2 regions of the Kitasatospora sp. NPDC088160 genome follow, and region 1 is predicted to be linked to the other one. Evidence: riboswitches for the same ligand, from Rfam matches in the RefSeq annotation. Region 1 holds a riboswitch; the other holds the start of a gene.
What was found. A riboswitch is a leader RNA that binds a small molecule or an ion and turns the genes downstream of it on or off. The one in region 1 is predicted to bind S-adenosylmethionine.
Positions count from the first base shown of each region.

Region 2: another riboswitch for S-adenosylmethionine. It lies ahead of ACIOGZ_RS27900 (aminotransferase class V-fold PLP-dependent enzyme); the one in region 1 lies ahead of thrC (threonine synthase).

Region 1 is NZ_JBIUSS010000027.1:119,455-135,050, reverse strand. Features, by position in the region: gene ACIOGZ_RS34435 (extracellular solute-binding protein) at 103-1,383, shown strand; gene ACIOGZ_RS34430 (cupin domain-containing protein) at 1,433-1,783, opposite strand; gene ACIOGZ_RS34425 (DUF3263 domain-containing protein) at 1,851-2,111, shown strand; gene otsB (trehalose-phosphatase) at 2,142-2,981, shown strand; gene ACIOGZ_RS34415 (trehalose-6-phosphate synthase) at 3,068-4,534, opposite strand; gene ACIOGZ_RS34410 (glucosyl-3-phosphoglycerate synthase) at 4,585-5,562, opposite strand; SAM riboswitch class I at 5,734-5,870, shown strand; gene thrC (threonine synthase) at 5,888-7,168, shown strand; gene ACIOGZ_RS34400 (MoaD/ThiS family protein) at 7,208-7,486, shown strand; gene ACIOGZ_RS34395 (cold-shock protein) at 8,087-8,290, shown strand; gene groL (chaperonin GroEL) at 8,637-10,259, shown strand; gene ACIOGZ_RS34385 (hypothetical protein) at 10,355-10,711, shown strand; gene ACIOGZ_RS34380 (PadR family transcriptional regulator) at 10,833-11,216, shown strand; gene ACIOGZ_RS34375 (hypothetical protein) at 11,213-12,199, shown strand; gene ACIOGZ_RS34370 (copper homeostasis protein CutC) at 12,257-12,943, shown strand; gene ACIOGZ_RS34365 (AAA family ATPase) at 13,001-15,052, opposite strand; gene ACIOGZ_RS34360 (DNA repair helicase XPB) at 15,381-15,596, opposite strand, start outside.
Region 2 is NZ_JBIUSS010000019.1:126,406-142,001, reverse strand. Features, by position in the region: gene coxB (cytochrome c oxidase subunit II) at 1-548, shown strand, start outside; gene ctaD (cytochrome c oxidase subunit I) at 545-2,320, shown strand; gene ACIOGZ_RS27945 (cytochrome c oxidase subunit 4) at 2,320-2,736, shown strand; gene ACIOGZ_RS27940 (Ig-like domain-containing protein) at 2,916-4,178, shown strand; gene ACIOGZ_RS27935 (GntR family transcriptional regulator) at 4,198-4,569, opposite strand; gene ACIOGZ_RS27930 (ubiquinol-cytochrome c reductase cytochrome b subunit) at 4,676-6,328, opposite strand; gene ACIOGZ_RS27925 (Rieske 2Fe-2S domain-containing protein) at 6,325-7,377, opposite strand; gene ACIOGZ_RS27920 (c-type cytochrome) at 7,386-8,195, opposite strand; gene ACIOGZ_RS27915 (heme-copper oxidase subunit III) at 8,383-9,003, opposite strand; gene ACIOGZ_RS27910 (hypothetical protein) at 9,400-9,825, shown strand; gene trpD (anthranilate phosphoribosyltransferase) at 9,946-11,022, shown strand; SAM riboswitch class IV at 11,130-11,247, shown strand; gene ACIOGZ_RS27900 (aminotransferase class V-fold PLP-dependent enzyme) at 11,301-12,680, shown strand; gene ACIOGZ_RS27895 (Lrp/AsnC ligand binding domain-containing protein) at 12,708-12,989, opposite strand; gene ACIOGZ_RS27890 (rhomboid family intramembrane serine protease) at 13,031-13,813, opposite strand; gene ACIOGZ_RS27885 (hypothetical protein) at 14,015-14,278, shown strand; gene ACIOGZ_RS27880 (NYN domain-containing protein) at 14,548-15,596, shown strand, end outside.

The DNA.
Region 1 (15,596 bases):
CAGTGGTGTGGACCACTGCCCGGTGGGTTTGGCAGTGTTGCGCCTCCCCCCTCCCGGATTCCCCCGTCCGGTCGCAGTTCTCCCCTGAAGGCGGTACCCGCGTTGAACAGGCGCGCCCACGTTCCCACCCGCGTCCTCGGCACCGCGCTGGCCGGAGCACTGGTACTCACCGCCGTCAGCGCCTGCGGCGGGCAGGAGGACGGGCCGGTCACCCTCAAGCTGGTCGCCGCCGACTACGGGGAGAGCACCGACACCAGCTCCAAGCTGTACTGGGACGAGATCGCGCGCGGCTTCGAGGCCGCCAACCCCGGCATCAAGGTCGACGTCGAGGTGGACAGCTGGACCGACATCGGCAAGAAGGTCGACGACATGATCGCGGCCGGCAAGTCCCCCGACCTGCTGCAGACCGGCGGCTTCGCCGACCAGGTCGCGGCGGACCGGCTGTACCCGGCCGCCGACGTGCTCTCGATGGACACCCAGGCCAATTTCCTGGACACCTTCGCGCACGCCGGGCAGGTGCTCGGCACCCAGTACGGCATCCCGTTCGTCTCCTCCTCCCGGGTGCTCTTCTACAACAAGGCGGTCTTCCGCCAGGCCGGCATCACCCAGCCGCCGGCCACCTGGAACGAACTGCGCCAGGACGCCGAGAAGATCAAGGCCAAGGTGCCGGGCGTGACCCCGTACGGGCTGCCGCTCGGGCCGGAGGAGGCACCGGCCGAGTCCATGCTGTGGACGCTGAGCGGCGGCGGCAGCCTCTCCGACGACGTCGGCAACTACACCATCGACAGCACCCAGAACCAGGCCACCTTCAGCTGGCTGAAGAACAACCTGGTGGCCACCGGGCTGACCTATCCGGACCCGGGCAAGATGAACCGCACCCCGGTCTTCCAGGACTTCGCGGCCGGGAAGGTCGCGATGCTGAACGGGCACCCGACGCTGCTGCGGATGGCCACCGCCGGGAAGATCGACTTCGGGACGGCGCCGATCCCCAAGAAGGACGGCGTGGGCAAGACCGGCAGCCTCGGCGTCGCGGACTGGATGATGGCGTTCAAGGCCAACGGGCACAAGAACGAGATCAAGAAGTTCCTGTCCTTCGCCTACTCCCGCGAGTTCCAGCTGAAGTTCGACGAGCAGTACAACCTGCTGCCGGTCACGCAGGACGCGTTCAACCAGATGACGTCCGACCCGAAGCACGAGGACCTCAAGCAGTTCGCGGTCGGGCTGACCAACGCCAGCTTCTACCCGTTCGGGGACCCGGCCTGGGGCGACGTCAGCAACCGGATCAAGGCCGGGATCGGGCAGGCCGTCACCGGCGACCCGAAGCAGGCGCTCGCCGGGCTGCAGGACGCGGCGGTCAAGGAGGCGGCCCGGGTCCGCAAGTGAACCCGGGCCGGGGCGCCCTCCAGGGGCGGGGGCGTCAGGGGCGGGCTCGTCAGGGGAGCGTGATGGCGTAGGCCTTGCGGAGCGTCTCGTGGACCGTCCAGGTGGTCCGGTCGCCCTCGCGCAGCACGGCGCAGTCGCCCGGGCCGACCTCCAGGGTCGGGCCGCCCTCGACCTCGATGGTGGCCCGGCCGCTGAGCACCACGAACAACTCGTCGGCCTCCACGTCGGTGACCACGCCGGGGGTGATCTGCCAGATGCCGCGCAGCTGGCGGCCGTCGGGGGACTCGGCGAGGACCAGGCCGGAGACCTCCGGGGTGCCGGAGACGATCTGGGCCGGGTCGAGCGGATCGGGTTCGAGGTCGGCGGTGGGGATGTGCACGGCGAAGCTGGGCGTGGTCATACCGCCGACGCTAGCCGGGGCGGCCGGGTGCCGGAGGGCGCACAGTGTGTCCGGCTCACGCGGGAGAATGACACTCCGTAGTGATGGCGGAGGTGTCCTGGTGGGCGAGCTGAGTGAGCGGGACGTGGCGGTGCTGGCCCTGGAGGGGCGGCAGTGGCGGACGGCCGGGGCCAAGGAACGGGCGATCCGGGAGGAACTGGGGCTCTCCTCCACCCGGTACTACCAGCTGCTGAACGCGCTGCTGGACCGGCCGGAGGCCCTGGCGCACGCCCCTGTCCTGGTGAACCGGCTGCGCCGGATCCGGGAGGCCCGGCGGGCGGCACGGTAGCGGGACGGGGCCGCGGGGTAGGGCTCGGGCATGGGCTTTGACGAGAAGTGGGTGCCGGTCACGGCTGCCGGGCGGGACGGGCTGCGGGCGATCCTGGCGGCGCCGGGCGAGGCGGTGATCGCGCTGGACTTCGACGGGACGCTGGCGCCGATCGTGGCGGATCCCGATCGGGCGCGGGCACATCCGGGGGCGGCGGCCGCGCTGCGGGCGCTGGTGCCGGCGGTGCGGGCCGTGGTGGTGGTGACGGGTCGGCCGGCCGCGCTGGCGGCGGAGTACGGCGGCCTGGACGGGCTGCCCGGGGTCGTGGTGCTGGGGCACTACGGCGCCGAGCGCTGGGAGGGCGGCGAGGTGACCGCGCCGCCGGTGCACCCCGGGGTGGCCGGGGCGCGGGCGGCGCTGCCTGGCCTGCTGGCGGCGGCGGGGGCGCCCGAGGGGACGTGGCTGGAGGACAAGGGGCGCTCGCTGGCGGTGCACACCCGGCGCACGGCGGCGCCCGAGGAGACGCTGGAGCTGCTGCGGGCGCCGGTCGGCGAGCTGGCGGCCGGGCACGGGCTGGTGGTGGAGCCCGGGCGGCTGGTGCTGGAGCTGCGGCCGCCGGGGGTGGACAAGGGCGCGGCGCTGACCGGCTTCCTGCGTGAGCGCGGGGCAGGTTCGGTGCTGTACGCGGGGGACGACCTGGGGGACGTGGCGGCCTTCGCGGCGGTGGAGAAGCTGCGCGGCGAGGGGGTGGCGGGGCTGCTGGTGTGCAGCGGCGCGGTGGGGGACGCGCCGGTGCGCGAACTCGCCGACCGGGCCGACCTGGTGGTCCCGGGCCCGGCCGGCGTGGTGGAGCTGCTCGCGGCGCTGGGCGCGGCCGTCGGCGCGGTCTGAGCCGGGCGGCGGCGCGTTGAGCGAGTTCAGAGCGCGTTGAGCCGGTTCACAGCGCGTTGAGCCGGTTCACAGCGCGTTGAGCTGGTTCACAGCGCGTTGAGCTGGTCGAGGAACCACTGCTGCGGGGGCAGCGCGGTGGCCGCCGCCGCGAGGCGCTTGGTGCGGTCGGCGCGCTCCCCCTCGGGCATGGTGAGGCCGGCGTGCAGGGCGTCGGCGGTGGCGATGATGTCGTACGGGTTGACGGTGAGCGCGTCCTCGGCGAGTTCGGCGTGCGCGCCGGCCTCGCGGGAGAGCACCAGGGCGCAGCCGTGGTCGGACACCACCGGAACCTCCTTGGCGACCAGGTTCATGCCGTCCCGGATCGGGTTGACCAGGGCCACGTCGGCGAGCCGGTAGGCGGCCAGGGAACGCGGGAAGTCGTCGTCGACGTGCAGGATCAGCGGCTGCCAGGCGGGGGTGGCGAACTCGGCGTTGATGTCCTCGGCGAGCCGTTGGACCTGCGCGGTGTAGGCGCGGTACTCGGCGAGGTCGGTGCGCGAGGGGTAGGCGAAGGCGATGTGCACCACCCGGTCGTGCCATTCGGGGCGGGTGCGCAGCAGGTGCCGGTAGGCCTGGAGGCCGCGGACGATGTTCTTGCTCAGCTCGGTGCGGTCGACCCGGACGATGGTGCGCCGCCCGCCGACGGCCTCGCGGAGGGCGGCGAGGCGTTCGTCGACGTCCGGGCGGTGGGAGCGCTCGCGCAGGAAGTCGGCGTCGGCGCCGAGCGCGTGCACGCCGAGCCGGGTGGTGCGGCCGGCGTGGGTGACGGTCATGGCGTCCCGGTCGACCTCGGCACCGAGCAGGTCGGCGCAGCAGTCGGCGAAGGCCAGCGCCCAGCGGCGGGTCAGGAAGCCGGCCCGGTCGGCGCCCAGGATGCCGGTGAGGACGGCCTCGGCGACGTCGTCGGGCAGCAGCCGGAAGTACTCGGGCGGGGCCCACGGGGTGTGCGAGAAGTGGCCGATCCGCAGGTCGGGGCGGGCGGCGCGGAGCAGGGCAGGGGTCAGCGAGAGGTGGTAGTCCTGGACCAGCACGGCGGCCCCGGGGGCGGCCTCGGCGGCCAGCGCCTCGGCGAAGGCGGCGTTGTAGGCGCGGTAGGCGGCCCACTCGGTGCGGAACCCGGCGTCGAAGGCGGGGGCGGTGGGGGTGGCGTAGAGCAGGTGGTGGACGAACCAGAGGGTGGAGTTGGCGACGCCGTTGTAGGCGCGGGCGAAGGTGTCGGGATCGATGTCCAGCATGCGGACGGCCTGGCCGCCCACGTCGTGCCCGGCGAGGTCGAGGCGGCCGTCCGGGGCCCCTCTGGCGGCCTGCCGGTCGGCCGCGCCGAGGGCGGCGCAGACCCAGACGGCGTCGGGGTCGTCGATGGCGGAGAGGCCGGAGACCAGGCCTCCGCCGCCGCGGCGGAGGGTCAGCGTGCCGTCGTCCGCGGTGCCGAACGACACCGGTCCCCGATTGGAGGCCACCAGGACGGGGGCGGTGCCGGTCGCACTCGAACGTTCGGTCGTGAGATCGCCCATGGTTGGTACGTTGCCGGGGCTCCGGAGCGGCAAACCCTTTCGGTGGGTGTTCAGTGTCGGGTCGCGTACTCGGGCACGGTGTGCATGGGCGGGCGTTCCAGGGCGGTCACCGGGTGGGTGTGGGCGGTGAACTCCCGGCTCTGCGGGTCGCGGGTGAACTGGGTCAGCAGCGGGTGGACCAGGTCGGCCGAGGCCTTCAGCCGGTGGGTGCGGTCGAGGCGTTCGAGGGCGGTGCGGTAGATGGTGGCGGCCATCCGGCCGAGGGCCTGGCCGTCCTGGTGCCGGTGGTGCCGGACGCCGACGTCCACCTGGGCCAGGGCGTCCAGCCCGACCGTCTCCAGCGCGTCGACCAGCAGGCCGAGTTCGACGCCGTAGCCGGTGGGGAAGGGGAGCCGTTCGAGCAGCGCGCGGCGGGCCGCGTACTCGCCGCCGAGCGGCTGGACGAAACCGGCGAGTTCCGGCCAGTGCAGGTTGAGCAGCGGGCGGGCGACCAGTTCGGTGACCCGGCCGCCGCCGGCCGGGACCACCGCGCCCTCGGTCTCCAGCGGCCGGTCGTACATGGCCTTGACCAGCTGGATGTCCGGTTCGGTGAGCAGCGGGCCGAGGATGCCGGAGACGAAGGCCGGGTCGAACTCGCGCAGGTCGGCGTCGACGAAGCAGACGATGTCGCCGCGGGTGACCAGCAGCGAGCGCCAGAGCACCTCGCCCTTGCCGGGGACGGCGGGCAGCCGGGGCAGGATCGCGTCGCGGTACTCCACCCGGGCGCCGGCCCGGGCGGCGGCGGCGGCGGTGGCGTCGGCCGAGCCGGAGTCGACCACGACGAGTTCGTCGACCAGCGGGAGGCGCTCCATCAGCTCGCGGCGGATGGTGCGGACGATGTCGCCGACGGTGGCCTCCTCGTCCAGCGCGGGCAGCACCACGCTGACCGTGTGGCCGGTCCGGCGCTTGGCCTCCAGCAGGGCGTGCACCGGCCGGTCGACCGCGCTCCACGAGCGGCGGCGCAGCCAGGACGCCGCCTGCGGGAGCAGCGCGGGGGTCGGTTCGGCGGGCACGGGACTCTCCTCGGCGGGGTCGGTGGGACGCGCCATCTCGCGTGGCGGACGATCCCGTTCGGGGTTGACGCCTTCGGATACAGTCTTCGTACAGCGGCCGGACCTTTGCACGCCGGGGTCGCCGTTGAGCACCACCACAATTTCACAAGCTCATCCAGAGGGACTGAGGGAACGGCCCGTTGACGTCCCGGCAACCTTCTCGCGCGGCTGTCTGTCGACAGGCCCCGGCGGGACAGGTGCCAATTCCGGCCTGTGGCGCGACCGTGCCACGGGGAAGATGAGGAGAGAGGCCTCCGCCATCATGGCTATCGACACTGTCGCACCCGCATCCGTGGACCTCGGCCCCGCCACCGCGCTGTCCTGTCGGGAGTGCGGCACCCGCTTCCCGCTCGGTCCGAGCTTCGCCTGCCTGGAGTGCTTCGGCCCGTTGGAGATCGCGTACGACTTCGGCAGCGAGGACGCCGAGGCGCTGCGCCGCCGGATCGAGGCCGGCCCGAGCTCGATCTGGCGCTACGCGCCGCTGCTGCCCGTCCCGGCCGACGTCGCCACCAAGCCCAACCTGAACCCCGGCTGGACCCCGCTGGTCAAGGCGGACAACCTGGGCCGCGAGCTGGGCTTCACCGCGCAGCTGCACATCAAGGACGACTCGGGCAACCCGACCCACTCGTTCAAGGACCGCGTGGTGGCCTGCGCCATCGAGGCCGCGCGGGCCTTCGACTTCACGACGCTCTCCTGCTCCTCCACCGGCAACCTGGCCGGCGCGGTGGGCGCGGCGGCCGCCCGGGCCGGCTTCAAGTCCTGCGTGTTCATCCCGCACGACCTGGAGCAGGGCAAGGTCGTCATGGCCGGGGTGTACGGCGGCGAGCTGGTCGGCATCGAGGGCAACTACGACGACGTGAACCGCTTCTGCTCGGAGCTGATCGGCGACCCGGCCGGCGAGGGCTGGGGCTTCGTCAACGTCAACCTGCGCCCCTACTACGGCGAGGGCTCCAAGACGCTGGCGTACGAGATCTGCGAGCAGCTCGGCTGGCGGCTGCCGGAGCAGATCGTCATCCCGATCGCCTCCGGCTCCCAGCTGACCAAGATCGACAAGGGGCTGCAGGAGCTGATCAGGCTCGGCCTGGTCGAGGACCGGCCGTACAAGGTCTTCGGCGCCCAGGCGGCGGGCTGCTCCCCGGTGTCGGCGGCGTTCAAGGCCGGCCAGGACGTGATCCGCCCGGTCAAGCCGGACACCATCGCCAAGTCGCTGGCGATCGGCAACCCGGCGGACGGCCCGTACGTGCTGGACATCGCCCGGCGCACCGGCGGCGCGGTCGAGGACGTCACCGACGCCGAGGTGGTGGACGCGATCCGGCTGCTGGCCCGGACCGAGGGCGTCTTCGCCGAGACCGCGGGCGGGGTGACCGTCGGCGTGCTGAAGAAGCTGGTGGAGACCGGCCAGCTGGACCCGGCCAAGGAGACCGTCGCGATCAACACCGGCGACGGCCTGAAGACCCTGGACGCCGTCGCCGGGGCCGGGATGACCGCCGTCATCCGCCCGACCCTGGCGTCCTTCCACGACGCCGGCCTCGCGTCCGCCTGAATCCCCCCACCCCGCTGGGCCCTGTCCGCTAGGAGAACCATGAGCGCCAACGTCCGTATCCCCACCATCCTGCGCACCTACACCGGCGGCGCCGCCGAGGTGGCCGCCGAGGGCGCCACCCTGGGCGAGGTCATCGCCGACCTGGAGAAGAACCACGCGGGGATCGCCGCCCGCATCCTGGACGACGCCGGCAAGCTGCGCCGCTTCGTCAACGTCTACGTGAACGACGACGACGTGCGCTTCGCCGAGGGCCTGGCGACCGGGATCGCGGACGGCGCCAGCGTCTCGATCATCCCGGCGGTGGCCGGCGGCTGCTGAGCCGCGCCCCGATCCGGGCACCCCGCCCGAGCCGCTCGTCCGACCGGCCGTCCGCGCGTACGGAATTCCGTTCTCCGTACGCACGGGCGGCCGGCCGCATTTCGGCGGGAATATGGCGGGGTCAAGTCGGAGTAGAGTGTGGCTCGGTTGGGAACAGGGCTTCCCCTCATCCTCACCCGCGAATCACCCGCGAATCACCCGCGAATCGCCGGACGGTCGTCCGGCCGCTGAGACCGGTCGGGTGCCTGGGCCGTGAAACATGTCAGGCAGATGTCAGAATTCCCGCGGGGATTTGCAGTAATCCGTCCGCTATGTCCGGCGTGAAATGCCGAATTCCTCCCGCTTTGGCCCGTCCTGCCCCTTGGCGTGGTGCCGGAATTCCCCGCAGCTGACCCTGTTGCAGAGGGCGTCGATCCGGATACATTCAGCCGCGGTCGACGTAATCACCCGCTCACAGGGCGCCGTCAGGCACCCCCGGCGGAGGGTTGCGGCGTGCACGGCTGCGCCCAGGGGGGGTTCCCCGGGCCGGCCTTCAAACCAGACCCGGGCCCGCGACCTGCGGGCGCGTGAAGGGCCAGCACAGCACTAGGGGAGTTCGGAATGGCTCAGGGCACCGTCAAGTGGTTCAACGCGGAGAAGGGCTACGGCTTCATCGCGGTCGACGGTGGTGCGGACGTCTTCGTCCACTACAGCGCGATCCAGATGGACGGCTACCGCACCCTCGAGGAGGGCCAGCGGGTCGAGTTCGAGATCTCCCAGGGACAGAAGGGCCCGCAGGCGGACATGGTCCGCGCCGCGGTGTGACCCCCTTCCGACCCCAGGAGCTCGGCGCGGCCCACGGCTGGTGACCACTCGCTTCTCGACGGGCCCGTGCGACACGCGTCGTACGGGCCCGTCGGCGTTCCCCGGCGGGGAGTTGCGCGGGTCGGCGGGAGCGCCCCGGGCGGCTCGCGGGATCGCGATTGGGCTTGCACTCGACCACCCCGAGTGCTAATTATTGGCGTTAGCACTCACAGCGTGAGAGTGACAGCGGACCGGGTCGGTGAGGCCCCCGGGAGCGGTAGGGGAAAGGACCCCCGCACACCAGGGCCGTCCGTCGCGGGCACCCCTTGGTCCGAGCAGTCGACCGTGTCCCGGAGGACCACTTCTGATGGCCAAGATCATCGCCTTTGATGAGGAAGCTCGCCGCGGCCTTGAGCGTGGCATGAACCAGCTCGCCGACGCAGTGAAGGTCACGCTCGGCCCCAAGGGTCGCAACGTCGTGCTGGAGAAGAAGTGGGGCGCCCCCACGATCACCAACGACGGTGTCTCCATCGCCAAGGAGATCGAGCTCGAGGACCCCTACGAGAAGATCGGCGCGGAGCTCGTCAAGGAGGTCGCCAAGAAGACCGACGACGTCGCGGGTGACGGCACCACCACCGCCACCGTGCTCGCCCAGGCCCTGGTTCGCGAGGGTCTGCGCAACGTCGCCGCCGGCGCCAACCCGATGGCCCTGAAGCGCGGCATCGAGAAGGCCGTCGCCGCCGTCTCCGACCAGCTGCTGGCCCAGGCCAAGGACGTGGAGACCAAGGAGCAGATCGCCTCCACCGCCTCCATCTCGGCCGCCGACACCCAGATCGGCGAGCTCATCGCCGAGGCCATGGACAAGGTCGGCAAGGAAGGCGTCATCACCGTCGAGGAGAGCAACACCTTCGGTCTGGAGCTCGAGCTCACCGAGGGCATGCGCTTCGACAAGGGCTACATCTCCGCCTACTTCGCGACCGACCTGGAGCGCATGGAGGCGACCTTCGAGGACCCCTACATCCTCATCGCCAACTCCAAGATCGGCTCGGTCAAGGACCTGCTGCCGCTGCTGGAGAAGGTCATGCAGAGCGGCAAGCCGCTCGTCATCATCGCCGAGGACGTCGAGGGCGAGGCCCTGTCGACCCTGGTCGTGAACAAGATCCGCGGCACCTTCAAGTCCGTCGCCGTCAAGGCCCCGGGCTTCGGCGACCGCCGCAAGGCCATGCTCGGCGACATCGCCATCCTCACCGGTGGCACCGTGATCTCCGAGGAGGTCGGCCTCAAGCTGGAGAACGCCGGCATCGACCTGCTGGGCACCGCCCGCAAGGTGGTCATCACCAAGGACGAGACCACCATCGTCGACGGTGGCGGTGACAGCGAGCAGGTCGCCGGCCGCGTGAACCAGATCCGCGCCGAGATCGAGAACAGCGACTCGGACTACGACCGCGAGAAGCTCCAGGAGCGCCTCGCCAAGCTGGCCGGCGGCGTGGCCGTCATCAAGGCCGGCGCGGCCACCGAGGTGGAGCTCAAGGAGCGCAAGCACCGCATCGAGGACGCCGTCCGCAACGCGAAGGCCGCCGTCGAGGAGGGCATCGTCGCCGGTGGTGGCGTCGCGCTGCTCCAGGCCTCGGTCGCCTTCGACAAGCTGGAGCTGGAGGGCGACGAGGCCACCGGTGCCAACATCGTCAAGGTCGCGCTGGAGGCCCCGATCAAGCAGATCGCGACCAACGCCGGCCTGGAGGGTGGCGTCGTGGTGGAGAAGGTGCGCAACCTCCCCGCCGGTCACGGCCTGAACGCGGCCACCAACACCTACGTCGACCTGATCGCCGAGGGCATCATCGACCCGGCCAAGGTGACCCGCTCCGCGCTGCAGAACGCCGCCTCCATCGCGGCGCTGTTCCTCACCACCGAGGCCGTCATCGCCGACAAGCCGGAGAAGGCCGCTGCGGCCGCCGGCGGCGGCATGCCGGGCGGTGACATGGACTTCTGATCCTGATCGCACCGATCGGATCGGCTGGTTCCTGATCGTGTGGGCGGTCCCCTTCGGGGGGCCGCCCACACGGCGTTCTACCGGAGAATGGACAGATGGCTTCCGACGACATCGAGACCGCGCTGCACAACGCGCGGGCGCTGATCCTGGCCGACCTCACCTCGCGGGACGTGGCGGACGCCGCCGTCGTCTCCCTGGTGGAGCAGGCCGTGACGCACCGCCGCTGGTGGTTGGAGCAGTGGCCGGACGGCACCGGGTACGTGCTCGGGCTGGTCGCCCAGGACATCCAGGACGCGCTGCTGGAGGCGTACGGGCGCTGGCCGCTGTGCACCGCCTGCGCCGCCGACGGGGACCCGCACGCGCTCGGCGTGGAGCCGGAGCTGGGGCCGGAGCCGCACTGGGTGTGCGGCAAGCAGGGCGCGGTGGTCGCGCCGGTGGGGGAACTCTCCTAGCCCGCTCGTGGTCCGCTCCCAGCCCGCTCCTGGTCCGTTCCCAGTCCGCTCGTGGTCCGCGTCGTGGACCGGGCGGCGGGAGTACTGGACCTATAGGTAGGTTGACGATATATGTAGTCGTATGACTGAACGCTCGATGCAGGAGCCGACGCTGCTGCTGCTCACCGCTCTGGCGGACGCCCCGAGACACGGCTACGCCCTCATCCAGGAGATCGCCGCCATCTCCGAGGGCCGGGTCAAGATGCGCACCGGCACCCTGTACGGCGCCCTCGACCGCCTGCTCCAGCAGGGGCTGATCGAGGTCGCCGCGGAGGAGGTCGTGGACGGGCGGGCGCGGCGCAGCTACGCGCTGACCAGCGTCGGCCGGGAGGCGCTGGCCTCCGAGGCGGAGCGGCTGCGGGCCGTCGCCACCGAGGCGGAGCGCCGTCTCGCGAACGTCTGGTCGGCGCTCCAGGGCAAGCCGGAGCCGGAGGGGAAGTCGATGATGAGGGGGTTCTTCGCATGACCATGACCACACCGACGATGGGGGCGCCTTCGACCGCGCTGCGGGCGGCGCTGCAGTTCTACCCGCCCCGCTACCGCCGGGAGCGCGGCGAGGAACTGGCCGCGGTGTTCGCCGACACCACGGCGGAGGCGGGCCGCTCGGCCGTCGCCCGTGAGGCGTTCGACCTGGCCGCGTACGGGCTGCGGGTGCGGCTCGGGCTGACCGGCTCCTCGCTGGCCGGGCGGGTGCTCGCGCTGGCCGCGCCGATGGTCGCCGGGGCGCTGGCCGGTGCGGCGCTGGTGCCGTGGGTGAGCGATGCGGAGCGGGCCGCCCGCCGGCTGACCTGGGACCCCTCGTACACCACGTACGCGCTGACCATCGCGCCGCCGGTGATCGCGCTGCTGCTCGCGGTGGCCGTCGTGACGGGGCGCTGGACGGCAGTGCGGGTCATCTCGCTGCTCCAGGCCGTCTCCGCGCTGTTCGTGCTGGCGCAGGCCGTCGTGCTGCCGCCGGAATTCGACCTCTGGGGGGTGGGGGACAGCAGCGTGGCCACCATGCCGTTCGTGCTGGGGGCGCTGCTGCTGGCCGCGGCGCCGACGGAGTTGCTGCCCAGGGCCTCCTGGCGTTCCGGCGGGCTGGCGCTGGCCTCGGTCCTCGGGGGCGGGCTGCTGGTGGCGCTCCAGCACTGGGGCGACTCCACCTTCCCGCTGGACATGCAGTGGTTCGCGGCGCTGCTGATCGGGCCGCTGCTGCTGACCTTCACCGCGCTGCGCGGCCGGGTGCTGCCGGCGGCCGTCGGGGTCGCGGTGCTGTCGCTGACGATGTTCGCGGGCCTGTTCAACATCTGGCGCGAGGGCCGCGGGTTCTGGCACGTGCTGCCGATGGCGGCGCCGGTGCTGCTGCTCCTGGTGGCGGCCGCGGTGGCGATGCGCCGGATCGGGCCCGGCGGACGGTTCGGCGGATGGTTCGGCGGGGACTCCGGGAAGGGGCGCAGCCTGGCGTGACCCGGGGGACGGGGCGAAGGGCTCGCCGGGCCCGGCCGGATGTGGCAACCTACTGATATGTCTAGACCAATTTTCGAAGTCATCGCGTTGACGCCCCAGGACGCCCAGGCTGCCGAGTCGGGTGGCGCCGACCGGCTCGAACTGGTCACCGACATGGCCGCGGACGGGCTCACCCCGTCCGTCGAGGACTTCGCCCGGATCCGGGCCGCCGTCGACATCCCGCTGCGCGTCATGCTCCGGATCCGGGACGGCTTCGCGCCCGGCGGCCTGGACGAACTGGCCGCCCGGGCCGCCGCGTTGCGGGCCGAGGGCGCCGAGGAGTTCGTCTTCGGCTTCCTCCACGCCGACGGCACCGTCGACCTGGCCGCCACCGCCGCCGTCGCCGAGGCGGTGGCCGGCTGCCGCTGGACCTTCCACCGGGCGATCGACCACAGCACCGACCGGGCCGCCCTGCGGGCCGCCGTCGGCGCGCTGCCCGGGCTGGACACCTTCCTCACCTCGGGCGCGCCTGCCGGCGTCGACGCCGGGTACGAGGTGCTGCTGGCGGAGCAGGCCCGCGCGGGCGAGCCCGGGTACGGGCAGCGGATCCTGATCGGCGGCGGCCTGCGGGCCGAACACCTGAAGGGGCTGCGGGCCGAGGGCTTCGACGGCTTCCACGTCGGCGGTGCGGTGCGGGTCGACGGCTGGCGGACGCCGGTGGACGCGGCCAAGGTCGCCGAGTGGCGGGCCCTGATCGACGCCTGAGCGTGCGCGGAGGGCGGGGGCCGGTCCCGGTGGGGCCGGCCCCCGCCGCTCGGTTCCTCAGCGCAGCTGCGCGGGCAGCGGTTCGCCGTGCAGCACCGTCAGGCCGGAGACGGCACGGGTGAGCGCCACGTACAGCCGCCGCAGGCCGGTCCGCTCGTCCGGCTCGCCCGCGATCACCGCGGCCGGCTCGTCCAGCACCACGTAGTCGTACTCCAGACCCTTGGCCAGCGAGGCCGGCACGAGCGTCAGCCGGGCCTCGGCGCTGGTCTCGGCGCCGGGGGACAGGTACGGCAGGCCGGCCGCGGTCAGCGCCTCGGCGAGCAGCGGGATCCGGGCGTCGGCGGCGATCAGTCCGGTCGAGCCCTCGTGCTCCAGCGCCTCGCGGCAGGCCGCCACGACGGCGGGCACGGCCTCCGCGTCCGGGAGGCGGCGGATCGTCAGCGAGCCGGGGGCGTCGCGGACGGAGGTCGCCGGGGCCAGGCCCGGGGCGATCGCCGGGAGCAGCCGGGAGGCGTACGCGATGACCTCCTCCGGCACCCGGAAGCCCTTGGTCAGCTCCTCGACGTGGGCGTCCGGCTTGCCCAGGTGGCGCAGCGCGTCCGGCCAGCTCGCCGTCGCCCACGGGGTGGTGCCCTGGGCGAGGTCGCCGAGGACGGTCGCCGAGCCGGTCGTGCAGCGCCGGCCGACCGCGCGGTACTGCATCGGGGAGAGGTCCTGCGCCTCGTCCAGCACCACGTGCCCGAGCGAGGGGGTGCGCTGCACCAGGTCCGTCGCCTCGTCGACCAGGACGGCGTCGGCCTGCGTCCAGCGGGCCGTCTTCACCGAGCGGCCCGGCTTGGGCCACAGCACCGCCTGCTGCTCCTCCGGGGTCAGCACGCCCTCCGCGCAGGCGGCCAGGAACTCCGGGTCGGAGAGCAGTCGCAGCACCAGCTTCGCCGGGTCGACCGCCGGCCAGCACTCCTTGGCCACCGCCTTGACCGCGGGGTTGCGGGCCACCGCGTCCTGCACCCGGTCGTCGGGGGCCTCGCCGGACTGTTCCATCTTCAGCAGCACGGTGTGCGCGATCCGCTGTGGCAGGGCGTCCCTGGCGGCGCCGTAGCGCACCTCGCGGCTCTTCAACTCCTCGATGATCGCGGTGAGTTCGTTCACCTGGACGCGCCAGCGGCGGGAGCCGCGGACCACCACGCAGGGCTCGGTGGGCAGCGTGATGCCCGCGCGCACCGCCCGGCGCAGCACCTCGGCCATCCGGGCGTCGCCCTTCAGCCGGGCCGCCCGCGGGTCGTCCTCGCCGCGCACCTCGACGTGCCCGACCAGCTGCTGCACGGTCGCCTGGTTGACGTCCAGCTCGCCCAGGGCCGGGAGCACCTGCTCGATGTAGGAGAGGAAGGCGTTGTTCGGCCCGATCACCAGCGTGCCCGTCCGGGCGAGGCGCTCGCGGTGCGCGTACAGCAGGTACGCGACGCGGTGCAGGCCCACGGCCGTCTTCCCGGTGCCGGGGGCGCCCTGGACGCAGATGGTGCCCGTCACGTCGGAGCGGACGATCTCGTCCTGCTCGGGCTGGATGGTGGCGACGATGTCGCGCATCGGGCCGACGCGGGGCTTCTCGATCTCGGCGGCGAGCAGGGCGGAGGCGGTGTCCGCCTCCGCCGGGTCGCTCAGGTGCTCGTCCTCGTAGGCGGTGAGCTCGCCGCCGGTGTAGCCGAAGCGGCGGCGGCGTTCGACGTCCAGCGGCTCGGTGCGGCTGGCCCGGTAGAACGGCTGGGAGACCGGCGCGCGCCAGTCGATCACCATCGGGTCGCCGTCGGCGTCGTGGACGTGCCGGCGCCCGATGTAGAAGCTCTCCCCGCCGCCTCCTTCGCTCAGCTCCTCGCTGATCGTGTGCAGGTAGTCCAGGCGGCCGAAGAACAGCGGGGTGTGCGAGAGGTCGGCGAGGGCGGCGATCCGGGCCTCGATCTGGTTCTGGAGGACGGCGGCGGACACCCAGGTGCCGGTCACGTCGCGCAGGTCCAGCGACTGGACGTCCTCGCGCATCGCTCGCAGCGCGGACCGGGACGCGGCCAGGTGGTCGCGTTCGCGCTGGAGGGGGTCGGTGGTGGGGGTGGCGGGCACAGCGAACCTTCCCGGCTGCGCCGGAAGCGGGCGCAGCGGATCGATGGAGCTCACGGTGGGTACGGCCGACCGGTTGCCGTGCGGTCGGCGCCTCCCCCGGCTGCCCGCGCGACTTCAGCGGGTACCACGGTTCGGGAGGGGGCAGACGGACGATCCTAGACCCGGGCGCCCCGGGGTTCCAGCCCCGCAGGTCCCGGGCCCGCGGGTCCCGGCCCCCGTACGGCCCGGAGGACGTGCGCGACGGCGGCGCCGCCCCGGGCACCGCCGCGCGCGTGGTCCTCCTCGGGCGCGACGGTGTCCGGTACCGGGGCGTGTCCTACCGCACGTCCTACAGCACGTCGTCCGCGTCGATGATGCGGTACGCGTAGCCCTGCTCGGCCAGGAAGCGCTGCCGGTGGGCGGCGAAGTCCTGGTCCACGGTGTCCCGGGCGACCACCGAGTAGAAGTGCGCCGAGTGGCCGTCCGCCTTCGGACGCAGGACGCGGCCCAGGCGCTGGGCCTCCTCCTGGCGGGAGCCGAACGTCCCGGAGACCTGGATGGCCAC
Region 2 (15,596 bases), on a different contig from region 1:
TCGAGGCGCTCTACACCGCGGTCCCCATCATCATCGTGTCGGTGCTCTTCTACTTCGTCGCCCGCGACGAGTCGAAGCTGATCGCCGTCTCCGAGAAGCCGCAGCACACGGTCAACGTGGTCGGCTTCCAGTGGAGCTGGGCGTTCAACTACGAGAACACCGAGAACCCCGACCCGGCCAACAAGGATGCCGCGTACGACGTCGGTACGCCCAAGGAGGTTCCGACCCTCTGGCTGCCGGTCGACGAGTCGGTGCAGTTCCGGCTGACCTCGCGTGACGTCATCCACGACTTCTGGCCCGTCAACTTCATGATGAAGATGGACGTCGTGCCGGGCGTGGTGAACAGGTTCGAGGTCACCCCCACCGTCAAGGGCGAGTACATGGGCAAGTGCGCGGAGCTCTGCGGCACCGACCACTCGCGCATGCTGTTCAACGTCAAGGTCGTCGACCGCGCCGACTACGACAAGCACCTGGCGGACCTCCGGGCCAAGGGCCAGACCGGCGCGTTGCCCTCCGGCATCACGACCATGGGAAGTGAAGAGAAGTGACCATCCTCAACGAGCCCGCCGCGGCCGGCGGGGGCGCCGGGGCCGTCACGGTCGGGGCGCAGCGGACCCGCAAGCCGGGTTCGACCATCATCAAGTGGCTGACCACCACCGACCACAAGACGATCGGCACCCTGTACCTGGGCACGTCGTTCGCCTTCTTCCTGATCGGCGGCATCCTCGCGCTGGTCATGCGCGCCGAGCTGGCTCGTCCCGGGACCCAGATCCTGTCGAACGAGCAGTTCAACCAGGCGTTCACGATGCACGGCACGATCATGCTGCTGATGTTCGCGACGCCGCTGTTCGCCGGCTTCGCGAACTGGATCATGCCGCTCCAGATCGGCGCCCCGGACGTGGCGTTCCCGCGTCTGAACATGTTCGCGTACTGGCTGTACCTCTTCGGTTCGACCATCGCGGTGGCGGGCTTCCTGACCCCGAACGGCGCGGCCAACTTCGGCTGGTTCGCCTACTCCCCGCTGTCGGACGCGGTCCGTTCGCCGGGCGTCGGCGCCGACATGTGGATCATGGGTCTGGCCTTCTCCGGCTTCGGCACGATCCTCGGTGCGGTCAACTTCATCACCACGATCATCTGCATGCGCGCCCCCGGCATGACGATGTTCCGGATGTCGATCTTCGTCTGGAACGTCCTGCTGACCGCCGTGCTGGTCCTGCTGGCCTTCCCGGTCCTGGCCGCCGCGCTGTTCGCCCTGGAGGCGGACCGTAAATTCGGGGCCCACGTATTCGATCCCGCCAACGGCGGGGCGATGCTGTGGCAACACCTGTTCTGGTTCTTCGGCCACCCCGAGGTGTACATCATCGCGCTGCCGTTCTTCGGCATCGTGTCGGAGATCATCCCGGTCTTCAGCCGCAAGCCGATGTTCGGCTACTCCGGCCTGATCGCGGCCACCATCGCGATCGCCGGTCTGTCGGTGACGGTGTGGGCGCACCACATGTACGTCACCGGGCAGGTGCTGCTGCCGTTCTTCTCCTTCATGACCTTCCTGATCGCGGTCCCGACCGGTGTGAAGTTCTTCAACTGGGTCGGCACCATGTGGAAGGGCTCGCTGAGCTTCGAGACGCCGATGCTCTGGACGGTCGGCTTCCTGGTCACCTTCCTCTTCGGTGGTCTGACCGGTGTGCTGCTGGCCTCCCCGCCGATCGACTTCCACGTCTCGGACTCGTACTTCGTCGTCGCCCACTTCCACTACGTGGTCTTCGGCACCGTCGTCTTCGCGATGTTCGCCGGCTTCCACTTCTGGTGGCCGAAGATGACCGGCAAGATGCTGGACGAGCGCCTCGGCAAGATCACCTTCTGGACGCTGTTCTTCGGCTTCCACACCACCTTCCTGGTCCAGCACTGGCTCGGCGCGGAGGGCATGCCCCGCCGCTACGCCGACTACCTGGCCTCGGACGGCTTCACCACGCTGAACACCGTCTCGACCATCGGGTCGTTCGTGCTCGGCGCCTCGATGCTGCCGTTCCTCTACAACGTGTGGAAGACGGCCAAGTACGGCGAGAAGGTCGAGGTCGACGACCCGTGGGGTTACGGCCGTTCGCTGGAGTGGGCGACCTCCTGCCCGCCGCCGCGGCACAACTTCCTCACCCTGCCCCGGATCCGCTCCGAATCCCCGGCCTTCGACCTCCACCACCCGGAGATCGCCGCGCTGGACTACCTGGAGAACCACGGTGAGCCGGCCAAGCACCTCGCCGGCGTGACCCCGGCGAAGTACGACGCCCCGAAGCTGGACAAGGGCAAGAAGGAGGGCGACGTCTGATGAAGGAACAGGGAAAGATCTTCCTCGGCCTGGCCGTCTTCGTCCTCGCGATGGCCGTCACCTACGGCCTGTGGACCAACCACTCGGAGCACGGGATCGAGGCGGCCGGCACCACGGCGCTGTTCCTCGCCTTCGCGCTCTGCGCCTTCATCGGGTACTACCTCGCCTTCACCGCCCGCCGGGTGGACAGCGGCGCGGGGGACAACCCCGAGGCCGAGGTGGCGGACGACGCCGGCGAGCTGGGCTTCTTCGCCCCGCACAGCTGGCAGCCGCTCTCCCTGGCGATCGGCGGTTCGCTGGCGTTCCTCGGAGTGATCTTCGGCTGGTGGCTGCTGTTCTGGTCGATCCCGATCATCCTGATCGGCCTCTTCGGCTGGGTCTTCGAGTTCTACCGGGGCGAGAACCAGAACCAGTAGGTTCCCGGGTTCCGCCGACGACGACAGGGCCGGTCCTCCCGCACGGGGAGGACCGGCCCCGTTGCGTCTCCAGGGTGACGAAACCACTCACCCGGGTGAACGCGGGGTCGCTCCGATGTCGCTTCGGCCAGCCTCGTTCCTACGATCTGAGCAATCGTGCGGACCCTCGGAGGCGTTTCATGGCCGACAGGCGCGGAATCGCAGGTATCGGCGGCATCTCGCTGACCCTCGCAGTACTGGCCCCGCTGGCCGCCTGCTCGTCCGGCGGCGGCGAGGCGGTCGGCCCCCACCGGATCGACGCGGCCGCGTTCGTCCACCTCTCGGCCGAGGGCGGGGGCAAGGTCGACCCCTCCAAGCCGCTCACGGTGACGTCCGTGCCCGGCAGCCGGCTCACCGACGTCACCGTGACCGGCCCGGACGGCCGGGTGGTGGCCGGTCAGCTCGCCGAGGACCAGCACAGCTGGCAGACCACCGGCCGGCTGAAGGCCGACACCGACTACTCGGTGCGGATCGCCGCCGACGACGGCAAGGGCGGCCGCGGCGACACCACGGCGGACTTCAGCACCCTCGCCGCCCAGCGCCTGCTCACCGCCAAGCTGGGCCCGGACTCCTCCGGCAGCGGCATCTACGGCGTCGGCCAGCCGCTCACCGTGCAGCTCTCCGAGGCGGTGCAGGACCCGCAGGCCCGCCAGGAGGTCGAGCGCGTCCTGACCGTCAGCTCCCAGCCCGCCGTCACCGGCGCCTGGTACTGGGTGGGCGACAAGGAACTGCACTTCCGCCCGCAGGAGTACTGGCCGGCCGGCACCACCGTCTCGCTGGCCTTCGACGGCACCGGCGTCCGGATCGAGGACGGCCTCTACGGCGGCGACCGCAGCACGCTGGGCCTGCGGATCGGTGCCCGGGTCGAGACGGTGGTCGACGCGGCCGCCCACGTGCTCACCCTCAGCCGTGACGGCGAGCTGGTCCGGAGCATCCCGGTGACCACCGGCAAGCCCGGCTTCGACACCCGCAACGGCGTCAAGGTGGTGCTCGGCCAGGAGCGGTCCGTCCGGATGAACGGCGAGACGATCGGGATAAAGGCCGGGAGCTCGGAGTTCTACGACCTCAACGTGGAGTGGGCCACCCGCGTCACCTGGAGCGGCGAGTACGTCCACGCGGCGCCCTGGTCGGTCCGCTCGCAGGGCCTGGAGAACGTCAGCCACGGCTGTACCGGCATGAGCACCGAGAACGCCAAGTGGTTCTTCCAGAACACCAGGGTGGGGGACCTGGTGACGGTGGTGAACAGCCGCGGCGCCACCATGGAGCCGTTCGGCAACGGCTTCGGGGACTGGAACATCTCCTGGACGGACTGGGTCAAGCACAGCGCCCTCGGAGAGCCCGTCAGCACCACCGCGCCGGCCTCCCAGGCCCACGCCTCGGGGATGATCCGCCCGGAGGCCTGAGGGCCCCTGGAGCGCCTTCTCAGGCCTCCTGGTAGGCCAGCCGCAGGGCGGCGTCCACCGCGGCCAGCGCGTCCGCCCGCGGGAGCCCGAGCCGGGTCGCCCGCTCGGCGTACTCGGCGGCGGCCGCGGCGGCCAGCCGGTGCGCGGTGTCGCCGGTGGCCGCGATCAGCGTGCCGCGCCGGCCGTGGGTCTCCACCACGCCGTCCGCCTCCAGCTCCCGGTACGCCCGGGCGACCGTCCCGGCGGCCAGCCCCAGCTCCTCGGCCAGGGCCCGGACGGTGGGCAGCCGCAGCCCGGTCGGCAGCTCGCCGGAACGGGCCCGCTCGGCGATCTGGGCCCGGATCTGCTCGTACGGGGGAGTGGCGGCGGCGGGGTCGACGGACAGCTGCACGGGAGCTCCTGGAGGGTGCGGACGGGGGACGGGAAAGCCCGAGGGCCGCTGACCAGAAGAACTCTGGTCAGCGGCCCTCGGGTGTGACGCTGCGGGGCGTACGGGATCAGTGGTGGCCGTGGCCGCTGGTGATCTCGTGGTGCTCCTCGGAGGTCGGCTTGGGGATCTGGGCGCCGCCGCCGTAGAAGCCGCGGGACAGCTTGGCCCGGGTGCGGCCGAGCAGGCCGGCCTTGCTGGCCACGCCGTTCTCGTCCGTCTGGGCCGGCAGCTCGACCGGCTGGACCTGCTCGTGCGCGGTGAGCTTGTACAGGTCCTTCTGCGGCAGCTGGGCGTGCACCTCGACGAACTCGCCGTGCGGCAGGCGCTTGATGACGCCCGTCTCGCGGCCGTGCAGCACCTTCTCCTTGTCCCGGCGCTGGAGGCCGAGGCACCAGCGCTTGGTGACGATGAAGGTGATGACCGGCACCGCGAAGAAGCCGACGCGGACGAAGTAGGTGATCGAGTTGATCGACAGGTGCAGGTGGGTGGCGAACAGGTCGTTGCCACCACCGACCAGCAGCACCAGGTACAGGCTGATCCAGGCGGCGCCGAGCGCGGTGCGGACGGGCGCGTTGCGCGGGCGGTCCAGGATGTGGTGCTCGCGCTTGTCGCCGGTGATCCAGCCCTCGATGAACGGGTAGACCGCGATCGAGACCAGGACCAGCGGGAAGATCATCAGCGGGATGAAGACACCCAGGTTCAGGGTGTGGCCCCACAGGCCGACCTCCCAGCCCGGCATGACGCGGATCAGGCCTTCGGAGAAGCCCATGTACCAGTCGGGCTGGGCGTCCGTGGACACCTGGTCCGGGCGGTACGGGCCGTACGCCCAGATCGGGTTGATGGTGGCGATCGCCGAGATGGCGGCGATCAGACCGAACACCAGGAAGAAGAAGCCACCGGCCTTGGCCATGTAGACCGGCATCAGCGGCATGCCGACGACGTTCTTCTCGGTCTTGCCCGGGCCGGCCCACTGGGTGTGCTTGTGGTAGAAGACCAGGATCAGGTGCGCCACCAGCAGGCCGAGCATGATGCCCGGGATCAGCAGCACGTGGATCGTGAAGAAGCGCGGCACGATGTCGTGGCCGGGGAACTCGCCCCCGAACAGGAACATCTGGATGTAGGTGCCGACCAGCGGGACGGCGAGGATCGCGCCTTCCATGAACCGGATACCGGTACCCGACAGCAGGTCGTCCGGCAGCGAGTAGCCGAAGAAGCCGTCGAACATGCCCAGGATCAGCAGCAGGAAGCCGAAGACCCAGTTGATCTCACGCGGCTTGCGGAACGCGCCGGTGAAGAACACGCGCATCATGTGCACGAGCATCGCGGCCACGAAGACCAGGGCGGCCCAGTGGTGGATCTGCCGGATCAGCAGACCGCCGCGGACCTCGAAGCTGATGTCCACCGTCGAGGCGTACGCCTCGGACATCCCGATGCCCTTGAGCGGCACGTACGAGCCGTTGTAGACGACCTCGGCCATCGACGGCTTGAAGAACAGCGTCAGGTAGACACCGGTCAGGATGATGATGACGAACGTGTAGAGGCAGATCTCGCCCAGCATGAAGGACCAGTGGTCCGGGAAGATCTTGCGCAGGTTGGCCTTGGCGAGGGAGTAGATCCCCACCCGGCCGTCCGTCCAGTCAGCAGCGGCCTCCCACTTGTTGGCGGGCTTGGCGCGCGTGCTGGCGGGCTTGGCGGCACCGGTGGTGCTGCTCGTACTCATCGAGCACGCTCCCAGTAGCTCGGGCCGACGGGCTCGTCGAAGTCGCCGGTGGCGACCAGGTAGCCCTTCTCGTCAGTGATGATCTTCAGCTGCGGCAGCGGGTGGCCGGCCGGGCCGAAGATCACGCGCGCGCCGTCCGCCAGGTCGAAGGTCGACTGGTGGCAGGGGCAGAGCGCGTGGTGGGTCTGCTGCTCGTACAGGCTGATCGGGCAGCCGACGTGGGTGCAGATCTTGGAGTAGGCGAGGATGCCCTCGAAGGCCTTCTCCCGCGACCGGTCGTCCTTGATGTCGTCCGGCGCGATGCGCACCAGCATCAGGGCGTCCTTGGCGATCGCCTGCTGGAAGTCCTCGTCGTGGACGTGCAGACCCTCGGGCATGGCGAAGGTCAGCGAGCCGATGACGATGTCCTCGGCCTTCATCGGCAGGTTGGTGCTCATGTTGATGAGCTGCAGGGGCTTGGCCGGGGTCGCCTCGTTCCAGCCCGTCTCCTTCAGCTTCTTCTCGGGCAGCGGCCCGAGGTCGCGGAGCAGGACCACGCCGGAGAGCGGGACCAGCGCCATGGAGCCGATGAGGGTGTTGCGGATCATCTTGCGGCGGCCGAAGCCGGACTCGGCGGCACCGGTCTTGAACTGCTCGATGACGTCCGCGCGGACCTCGTCGTCAGCCTCGATCGGGTGGCGCTCGGCCGGCAGCTCGACGTCCGACATCAGCGTGCGGGCCCAGTGGACCGCACCCGCGCCGATCATGAACAGCGCGACGCCCAGGGTCAGGCCGAGCGCGAAGTTCAGCGCGCTGACGTGACCGAGCGGGAAGATGTAGACGATCTTGTCCGGGTCGATGGCCACGTACGAGGCGATGAAGCCGATGGTGGCGAGCATCGAGACCACGAACATCAGCGAGACCTGGCGCTCGGCCCGCTGGGCGGCCCGCTCGTCGATGTCGGTGCGGCGGGGCTCGTGGGCCGGAAGGCCCGGGTCGGCGAACGGGTCACCGTGCGCGGCGACGTCACCGGCGGAGCCGTGTGACTCCGGAAGCTTCTCTTCTGACATGTCGTGGCTCATGACTTCTTGGCCTTGGTGGTGTGGGCGGCGACCCAGATCGCGACCGCGATGAGCGTGCCGAGACCGAAGATCCAGCCGAACAGACCCTCGGTCACCGGACCGAGGCTGCCGAGCGTGAGACCACCGGGGTTGGGCTCATCGGAGGTGGTGTGGCGGACGAAGGCCACGATCTGCTTCTTCTGCTCCTCGGGCATGGTGGTGTCCGGGAACGACGGCATGTTCTGCGGGCCGGTCTGCATGGCCTCGTAGATGTGCTTGGCGTCCACGCCCTCCAGCGACGGGGCGTACTTGCCCTTGGTCAGGGCACCGCCCTGGCCGGCGAAGTTGTGGCACTGGGCGCAGTTGGTGCGGAACAGCTCGCCACCCTTGGAGATGTCGTCCGGGTTGGTCGAGGTGTACTGCTCCGGGGTCGGCGTCACCGGGCCGGGGCCGAGCGAGGCGACGAAGGCGGCGAGCTGGTCGATCTCCGCCTGCGAGTAGATGTTCTTCTTGCGCGGCACCTGGGCGCCGGGCTGCTGGGCCGGCATGCGGCCGGTACCGACCTGGAAGTCGACAGAGGCGGAGCCGACGCCGACCAGGCTCGGACCGTCGCTGCTGCCCTGGCCGTTCAGGCCGTGGCACGAGGAGCAGCCCACGGCGAAGAGCTTCTTGCCCTCATCGATCGCGAGCGACTGCGCGGCGACGTCGGCCTGCGCCTTGTCGGCGGGCGCGAACGCGGCGTACAGCCCCCCGGTTGCCGCCAGGGCGAGAAGTAGGACGACCAGCGCCGCCAATGGGTGGCGCCGTCGTGCGGAGAGCTTTTTCACGGAATAACCCCGGTGTCAGGATCTGGTCGACTGGTGGGTGCACCCGGCGGCCGGTCTGGCCGGCACGAGGCTGCCTGTCTAGGGCTGCGCGCGCGGTCGGTCGGTGGGAGCGTCGCCACCGGCAGAATCGGCCCGACGCCGGTGAGGGCGGGGACCGAAGCCGGTGGCCAGCGACCTGATCAGCTGGTTACTTGATCAGGTAGATGGTCGCGAACAGGCCGATCCACACGACGTCGACGAAGTGCCAGTAGTACGACACGACGATCGCGGCGGTGGCCTGCTCGTGCGTGAAGCGCTTGGCTGCGTACGTCCGTCCCAGGACCAGCAGGAAGGCGATCAGACCACCCGTCACGTGCAGACCGTGGAAGCCGGTGGTCAGGTAGAACACCGTGCCGTACGGGTCGGAGGACAGCGAGAGGCCGTCCTTCTTGACCAGCTCGGTGTACTCGAAGATCTGGCCGCCGATGAAGATCGCGCCCATCACGAAGGTGATGACGAACCACGAGCGGAGCTTCTTCACGTCCCCGCGCTCGGCAGCGAACACGCCGAGCTGGCAGGTCAGCGAGGAGAGCACCAGGATCGTGGTGTTGACCGAGGAGAAGGGCACGTTGAGGGCGTGCGCCTTCTCGGTCCAGAACTCGGCTCCCTTGACGGAGCGGAGCGTGAAGTACATCGCGAAGAGGGCCGCGAAGAACATCAACTCGGAACTGAGCCAGACGATCGTTCCGACGCTGACCATGTTCGGCCGGTTGACCGATCCGTGCGCGTGCCCGGTTTCTACTGCTGTTGCTGTCGCCACGACGGACATTATGTCGGTCCCTTATTCCGTCTTCACGCCGGGGGGTGTCCCTCGGAGTGTCCGGTGCGTGCGGTATGCCCCCCTGGAGGGCGGTGGGGGGTCCCAATGGCGGCTGAGCAGCGGCGTGTCCCTTTTCTGACGGTTCCTTCGGAGGGGCCTGCGACCCCGTTGCCCAGCGCGTCGTTGCACGCTTGGCGGAGCCTCCGGGGGTAATGCGCGGGCCCCTTATCGGCCGTACGGGTGGTCTGGACGGGTCCGGGTGACGGGCCGTCCTCCGGGCGGGTGAGTCGCGGGCGCGGCGGCTTGAGGAGGAAGGTCCGCGAGGGGGACTCGGCGACGGGTGATCGGGAGTAGCATCCGGATCAGGCGAACGTGGTCCGGATCACACTTGAGGGAGCAGGGCCCATGGCGTACACGACCGACGAGACGCTCACCGTCCTCGTCTACAGCGATGACCGCAACACCCGAGAGCAGGTGCTGACGGCACTCGGCCGCCGGCCCGTCGAGGACCTTCCGGAACTGTCCTACCTGGAGTGCGCAACCACCCCCGCGGTGCTGAAGGCACTGGAGAAGGGCGGCGTGGACCTCTGCATCCTGGACGGCGAGGCGGTGCCGGCCGGCGGGCTCGGGCTCGGCCGCCAGCTCAAGGACGAGATCTACGGCTGCCCGCCGGTGCTGGTGCTGATCGGCCGGCCGCAGGACTCCTGGCTGGCCGCCTGGAGCCGGGCCGACGCCGCGATCTCGCGCCCGGTGGACCCGGTGGCGCTGGCCGAGGCGGTCGCCACCCTGCTGCGGGCGCGGCTGGCCAAGCGGGCGCCCGTCAGCCGCTGAGCGGTGCCGTCTCAGAACTAGAGAAGACGCCGCCGGGGGAACCCCGCCGGTCGATAGGCTGACTCCATCCGTACGGACGTCCCCCCGCCGCGGGGAACCCGACAACAGCTGGAGTCAGCCATGGTGAACGTGAACCCTGCGAACGGTGGTACCGCACCCGCGCAGGTGGTCCGCACCTGGCCGGACGTCCTGGCGGCGCTGTTGAAGGGGGAGGACCTCGACCGCTCGGCCACCGCGTGGGCGATGGACCGGATCATGAGCGGCGAGGCGTCCCCCGTCCAGGTGGCCGGGTTCATGGTGGCGCTGCGGGCCAAGGGTGAGACGGTCGACGAGATCACCGGCCTGGTGGACGCGATGTACGCGCACGCCGAGCCGCTGGACATCCCCGGCCCGGCCGTGGACATCGTCGGCACCGGCGGCGACCGGGCCAAGACCGTCAACATCTCCACCATGTCGGCGATCGTCGCGGCCGCGGCCGGCGCCAAGGTGGTCAAGCACGGCAACCGGGCCTCCTCCTCGGCCAGCGGCTCCTCGGACGTGCTGGAGAAGCTCGGCGTCCGCCTCGACCTGTCGGCCCGGCGGGTCGCCGAGATCGCCGAGGAGGTCGGGCTGACCTTCTGTTTCGCGGCCAAGTTCCACCCGTCGATGCGGCACGCCGCCACCGCCCGGCGCGACCTCGGGGTGCCGACCGCGTTCAACATCCTCGGCCCGCTGACCAACCCGGCCAAGGTCACCTCGCACGCGATCGGCTGCTTCGACACCCGGCTCGCCGGACTGATCGCCGGCGTGCTCGCCCGGCGCGGCTCGACCGGCCTGGTCTTCCGGGGCGACGACGGCCTGGACGAGCTGACCATCACCACCACCTCGCAGGTGTGGATCGTGCGGGACGGGACCGTCACCGAGACCGCCTTCGACCCGCGGGACGTCGGCGTCGAGCTGGTCGGCATCGAGGCGCTGCGCGGGGCGGACCCCTCGTACAACGCCGAGGTCGCGCGGCGGCTGCTGGCCGGCGAGCGCGGGGCGGTGAGGGACGCCGTCCTGATGAACACGGCGGCGGCGCTGGTCGCGCTCGACCTGGGTGAGGCGCCGCTCACCGAACAGCTCGCGGCGGGCATGGCGCGGGCCGAGCGGGCCATCGACTCGGGCGCGGCGCAGGAGCTGCTGCGGCGTTGGTCGGAGGCCACCAGCCGGGTGTGAGGCGGTACTTGGGAGCCCGTGCCGGAACGCCGGCGCGGGCTCCTCGGCTGTCCGGATGGTGGATGCCTGTTTGACCACTCGCTGGGCGCGACCTAGAGTCTTGGCCAGGTCATGAGTGACAGCGTCAAGCCCCAGCTTGCTGTCCGGCAACCCTCCGTCCGTGGCGGGGTGCCCTGGGTGAGGACCGGGTCGCTCGGCGAATCGTCCGTGCGGCAAGCGCGGACGCCCGACGACTTAGCACTCCCGGGGTCCCACACCCCCAGAAGGAGTGCATCCTCATGTCGATCGCCACCGAAATCTGCGCCCCCCTCGCCGTCCTCGGCCACGACGTCCAGGTCCCGCTCGCCAGCGGCGAGAAGGTCGGGTACGCGGCCCTCGACTACGCGGCCAGCTCCCCGGCGCTCCAGCGGGTCTGGGACGACGTCTCCGCCTACGCCCCCTACTACGGCAGCGTGCACCGCGGCGCGGGGTACCTCTCCCAGCTGTCCACCGACCTGTTCGAGCAGAGCCGCCGCACCGTCGCCGAGTTCCTCGACCTGCGCGAGGGCGACCAGGTGGTCTTCACCCGGGCCACCACCGACTCGCTGAACCTGCTCGCCTCGGCCGTCCCGGCCGGGACCCGGGTGTTCGCCTTCGAGACCGAGCACCACGCCTCGCTGCTGCCCTGGGCGCACGCCGGGCTCGACGTCCACTACCTGCGCGCGCCGCGCTCGCACGCCGAGGCGGTCGCCGCCCTGGACGCCGCGCTCGCCGAGGCGCCCGAGGGCCCCAAGCTGCTCTGCGTCACCGGAGCCTCCAACGTGACCGGCGAGCTGTGGCCGGTCGCCGAGCTGACCGGGACCGCGCACCGGCACGGCGCCCGGGTGGTGCTGGACGCCGCCCAGCTGGCCCCGCACCACCGGGTCTCGGTGCGCGAGCTGGACGTCGACTGGATCGCCTTCTCCGGCCACAAGATCTACGCGCCCTTCGGCGCCGGCGTGCTGGCCGGCCGGGCGGACTGGCTGGACGCGGCCGACCCGTACCTGGCCGGCGGCGGGGCGACCCGGACGGTGGCCCGGGGGACCGACGGCTCGGTGGCCGTCCAGTGGCACTCCGGTCCGGCCCGGCACGAGGCCGGCTCGCCGAACGTCATCGGCGCCTACGCGATCGCCTCGGCCTGCCGGGCGCTGAGCGAGGCGGGCTTCGACGTGCTGGAGGCCCGGGAGCGGCAGCTGATCGCCCGGCTGACCGCCGGGCTGGCGGAGATCCCGCAGGTCAAGGTGCTGACCCTGTTCGGCGCCGAGGCGGCCCGGGTGGGCGTGCTGTCCTTCGTCGTCCAGGGCTGGAACAGCTCGCACTTCTCGGCCGCGCTGTCCGCCGAGTACGGCATCGGGGTCCGCGACGGCCTGTTCTGTGCGCACCCGCTGCTGCGCACCCTGCTCGGGGACGAAGAGGTCTCCCCCTCCGAGTGCGGGGCGCCCGAGCCGTCGCTGCCCGGCGAGCGCAGCCTGAACGCGATCCGGGTGAGCTTCGGGGCCGGGACCCCGGACGAGCACGTCGACCGCTTCCTGACCGCCGTGCGCGAGCTGGTCACGGACGGTGCCGCGTGGAACTACCGCAACGAGGGCGGGCGCTGCGTCGCCACCGTGCAGGTCGACCGGGGGCGTCAGCAGGGCTGAGGGGCCCGGTCGGCGGGGCCGAGGGGCCTACTCGTCCAGGCCGAGGGCGAAGGCGGCCTCGAGGTCGTGCTGGGAGTAGGTGCGGAAGGCGATCTGGGTCTCGGTGTGGGCCACGCCCGGGACCTTGTTCAGCCGGCCCGGGATGACCGCGGCCAGATCGTCGTGCCGGCGCACCCGGACCATCGCCACCAGGTCGTAGCCACCGGTCACCGAGTACACCTCGCTGACGCCCTCGATGGCCGCGATGGCTTCGGCGATCTCCGGGATGCGGTCGACACTGGTCTTGATCAGGACGATGGCGGTGATCACTGTTCGGGCTCCTTTGTGGGGTGCCGCCAGCGTATCGGGCGTCAGCCGGGTCGTCTCGGGGGGTGGCTGACCGCCGTGCAGGCGTAGAGGAAGCCCGCCGAGAAGCCGATCACGTGAACCAGATAGGCCACCCCGGGCCCGGCCGAGTGGACCGACCACCACTGCAGGGCGAACCAGAGGCCGAGCACCAGCCAGGCCGGGAAGCGCAGCGGCAGGAACAGCAGCAGCGGGACGAGCGTCGTCACCCGGGCGCGCGGATGGAAGCGCAGGTAGGCGCCGAGGACGGCGGAGATCGCGCCGGAGGCGCCGATCAGCACCCGGGTGGAGCCCGGGGAGTGCGCCTCGGCGAGGGCGAAGCCGTACGTGGCCAGGCTGCCGGCGGCCAGGTAGAAGACGGCGAACCGGGCCCGGCCCAGCCGCCGTTCGACGGTGGGGCCGAAGACGTGGAGGAAGAGCAGGTTGCCCAGCAGGTGCAGCCAGCCGGCGTGCACGAAGAGCCCGGTGAGGACGGACAGCGCCGGGTGCTTGCCCGGGGTGGGCGCGGCCGGGCAGCCCGGGGCCGGGTCGGGGGCCTGGGCCAGCTGCTCGGCGGTCAGCGGGCGGCCGGCCAGCACCTCGGCGGGGATGACGCCCCAGCGCTGCTCGTACCGCTGCTCCGCGCAGAGCCGGGACTGGCCGGTGCCGTACAGCGGGTTGAGCCCGGCGGCCGGGCCCAGCAGGAACACCAGGGTGTTGACCGCGATCAGGGCGTAGGTGACCGCCGGGGCGGGCACGGACGGGTGCTCGCCCCGCGCGTCGGTGTGCCCGGGGGCCGTCAGTGCCATGCGGCCAAGCATCCCTCCGTGTCGGGCGTGTGACACGGCCTTGTACGGCAGGTGGACTAGCCCGCTCGTTCTCCTGACTGGTGGCCGGGATGGTTGCCTCAGGCAATAGGCTTGGGGCGGGCAATCCCGCCTCCCGCCGCCGACGCCGGGGCTCCGGGGGGAGCGCCTAGCCCACCCAGGGACCACCCGAGAGGACCCCCGATGACCGTCCCCGCCCTGACCGCCGAGACGCGCTGGCGCTGCACCCTGTGCGGAAACCTCACCCGCTTCGACGTGACCCGCACCGCGCGGGTCACCGAGTTCCTGCACTTCGACCTGGCCGGCGAGTCCAAGGTCGAGGATACCGAGGTGCTGAGCGAGACGATCGAGTCGGTGCGCTGCCGCTGGTGCAACGCCGTGGACCAGGTCGAGCTGGTGGCCCGTCCGGGCGCCGAGAACGCGGAGGCCTCCGCCGACCAGGGCTGACGCCCGACGGCGCGGGGGCGGGTGCGCGGCGCGCCTGCCCGCCGCGCTGGGACAATACAGACAGGACGCACGGAGCGTGACGACAGGGCGGCGGCCGCGGGCCGTGACCCCGTAGGACCAGGATCGGAGCCGAGGACGTGGTGGACGCAGCGAGGGAGCCCGCCGAAGCGCAGGGGCTTCAGCCCGCTGCGGCCGTGCAGGCGCGGGCCGCCGACGCGGCTCCGTCCGAGCCCGCGGCCGTCGGCGGGGCGGCGGGTTCCGATGAGTCGGTGGGCCCCGGCGGGGCGGCGGGTTCCGGCGAGGTGGCGCCGGAGCGTGGTGCCGAGAAGCTGGACCGGCCGCTGCCCGAGGGCGTGCGCCGGCGCGTGGTCGGCCTGGCCTCGGACGCGCTCGGCGGGCTGCCGCCTGGCGAGCTGCCGCAGAGCCTGCGCCAGTACGTCAAGTTCACCCCGGCCCGGCGGGCCAAGTACGCGGCCACGGCGCTGGCCGCGGCGCTGGAGTCGGAGCCGGCGTTCCGGGTGCGGATAGCGGAGCGGCTGAGGCTGGGCCAGCCGGACCTGGTGAAGGCGTTGGAGTCGGGCAGCGTTCCGGGCGCCGCCGATCCGATGGACGTCGCGGCCGCCGCCTACCTGGTGCGGTCGGCCGGCTGGAGCCGGCTGGTGGCCGAGGCCGGGGAGGAGGCCGAGCGGGCCGGCGCCGAGGGCGCGGCTGCCGAGGCCACCCGGCTGGCGGAGAAGTTGCAGGCGGAGCTCGCCGAGCTGCGGTCCGCCGCCCGGGCGGACCTGGAGCGGCAGCGCGCGGAGTCCGAGGACGTCCGCCGGGAGGCCGAGTCGCTGCGGAAGAAGGTGCGCTCGCTGGAGAGCGACACCCGCCGGGCGCAGGCCGAGACCAGGCGGCTGACCGCCGAGCTGGAGGCCGCGAGGGCGCAGGCGGCCGCCGAGCGTGGCGCCGCGGAGTCCGAGGCACGGCGGCTGCGGCACCGGGTCGGCGAGCTGGAGACGGCGGCCGAGCAGGGCCGCCGGTCGGCCCGCGAGGGCCGCAGCGTCGAGGACATGCGGCTGCGGCTGCTGCTGGACACGGTGCTGCAGTCGGCGCAGGGGCTCCAGCGGGAGCTGGCGCTGCCGGTCTCCCAGATCCGGCCGGGGGACCTGGTGGAGGCGGTGGTGCCGGGTGCGGCCTCGCCGCACGACGTGGCCCGGCGCGGTCTGGCCGACGACGATCCGGCGCTGCTGGACCAGCTGCTGGCGATCCCGCAGGTGCACCTGGTGGTGGACGGCTACAACGTGACCAAGACGGGCTATCCGACGCTGCCGCTGGA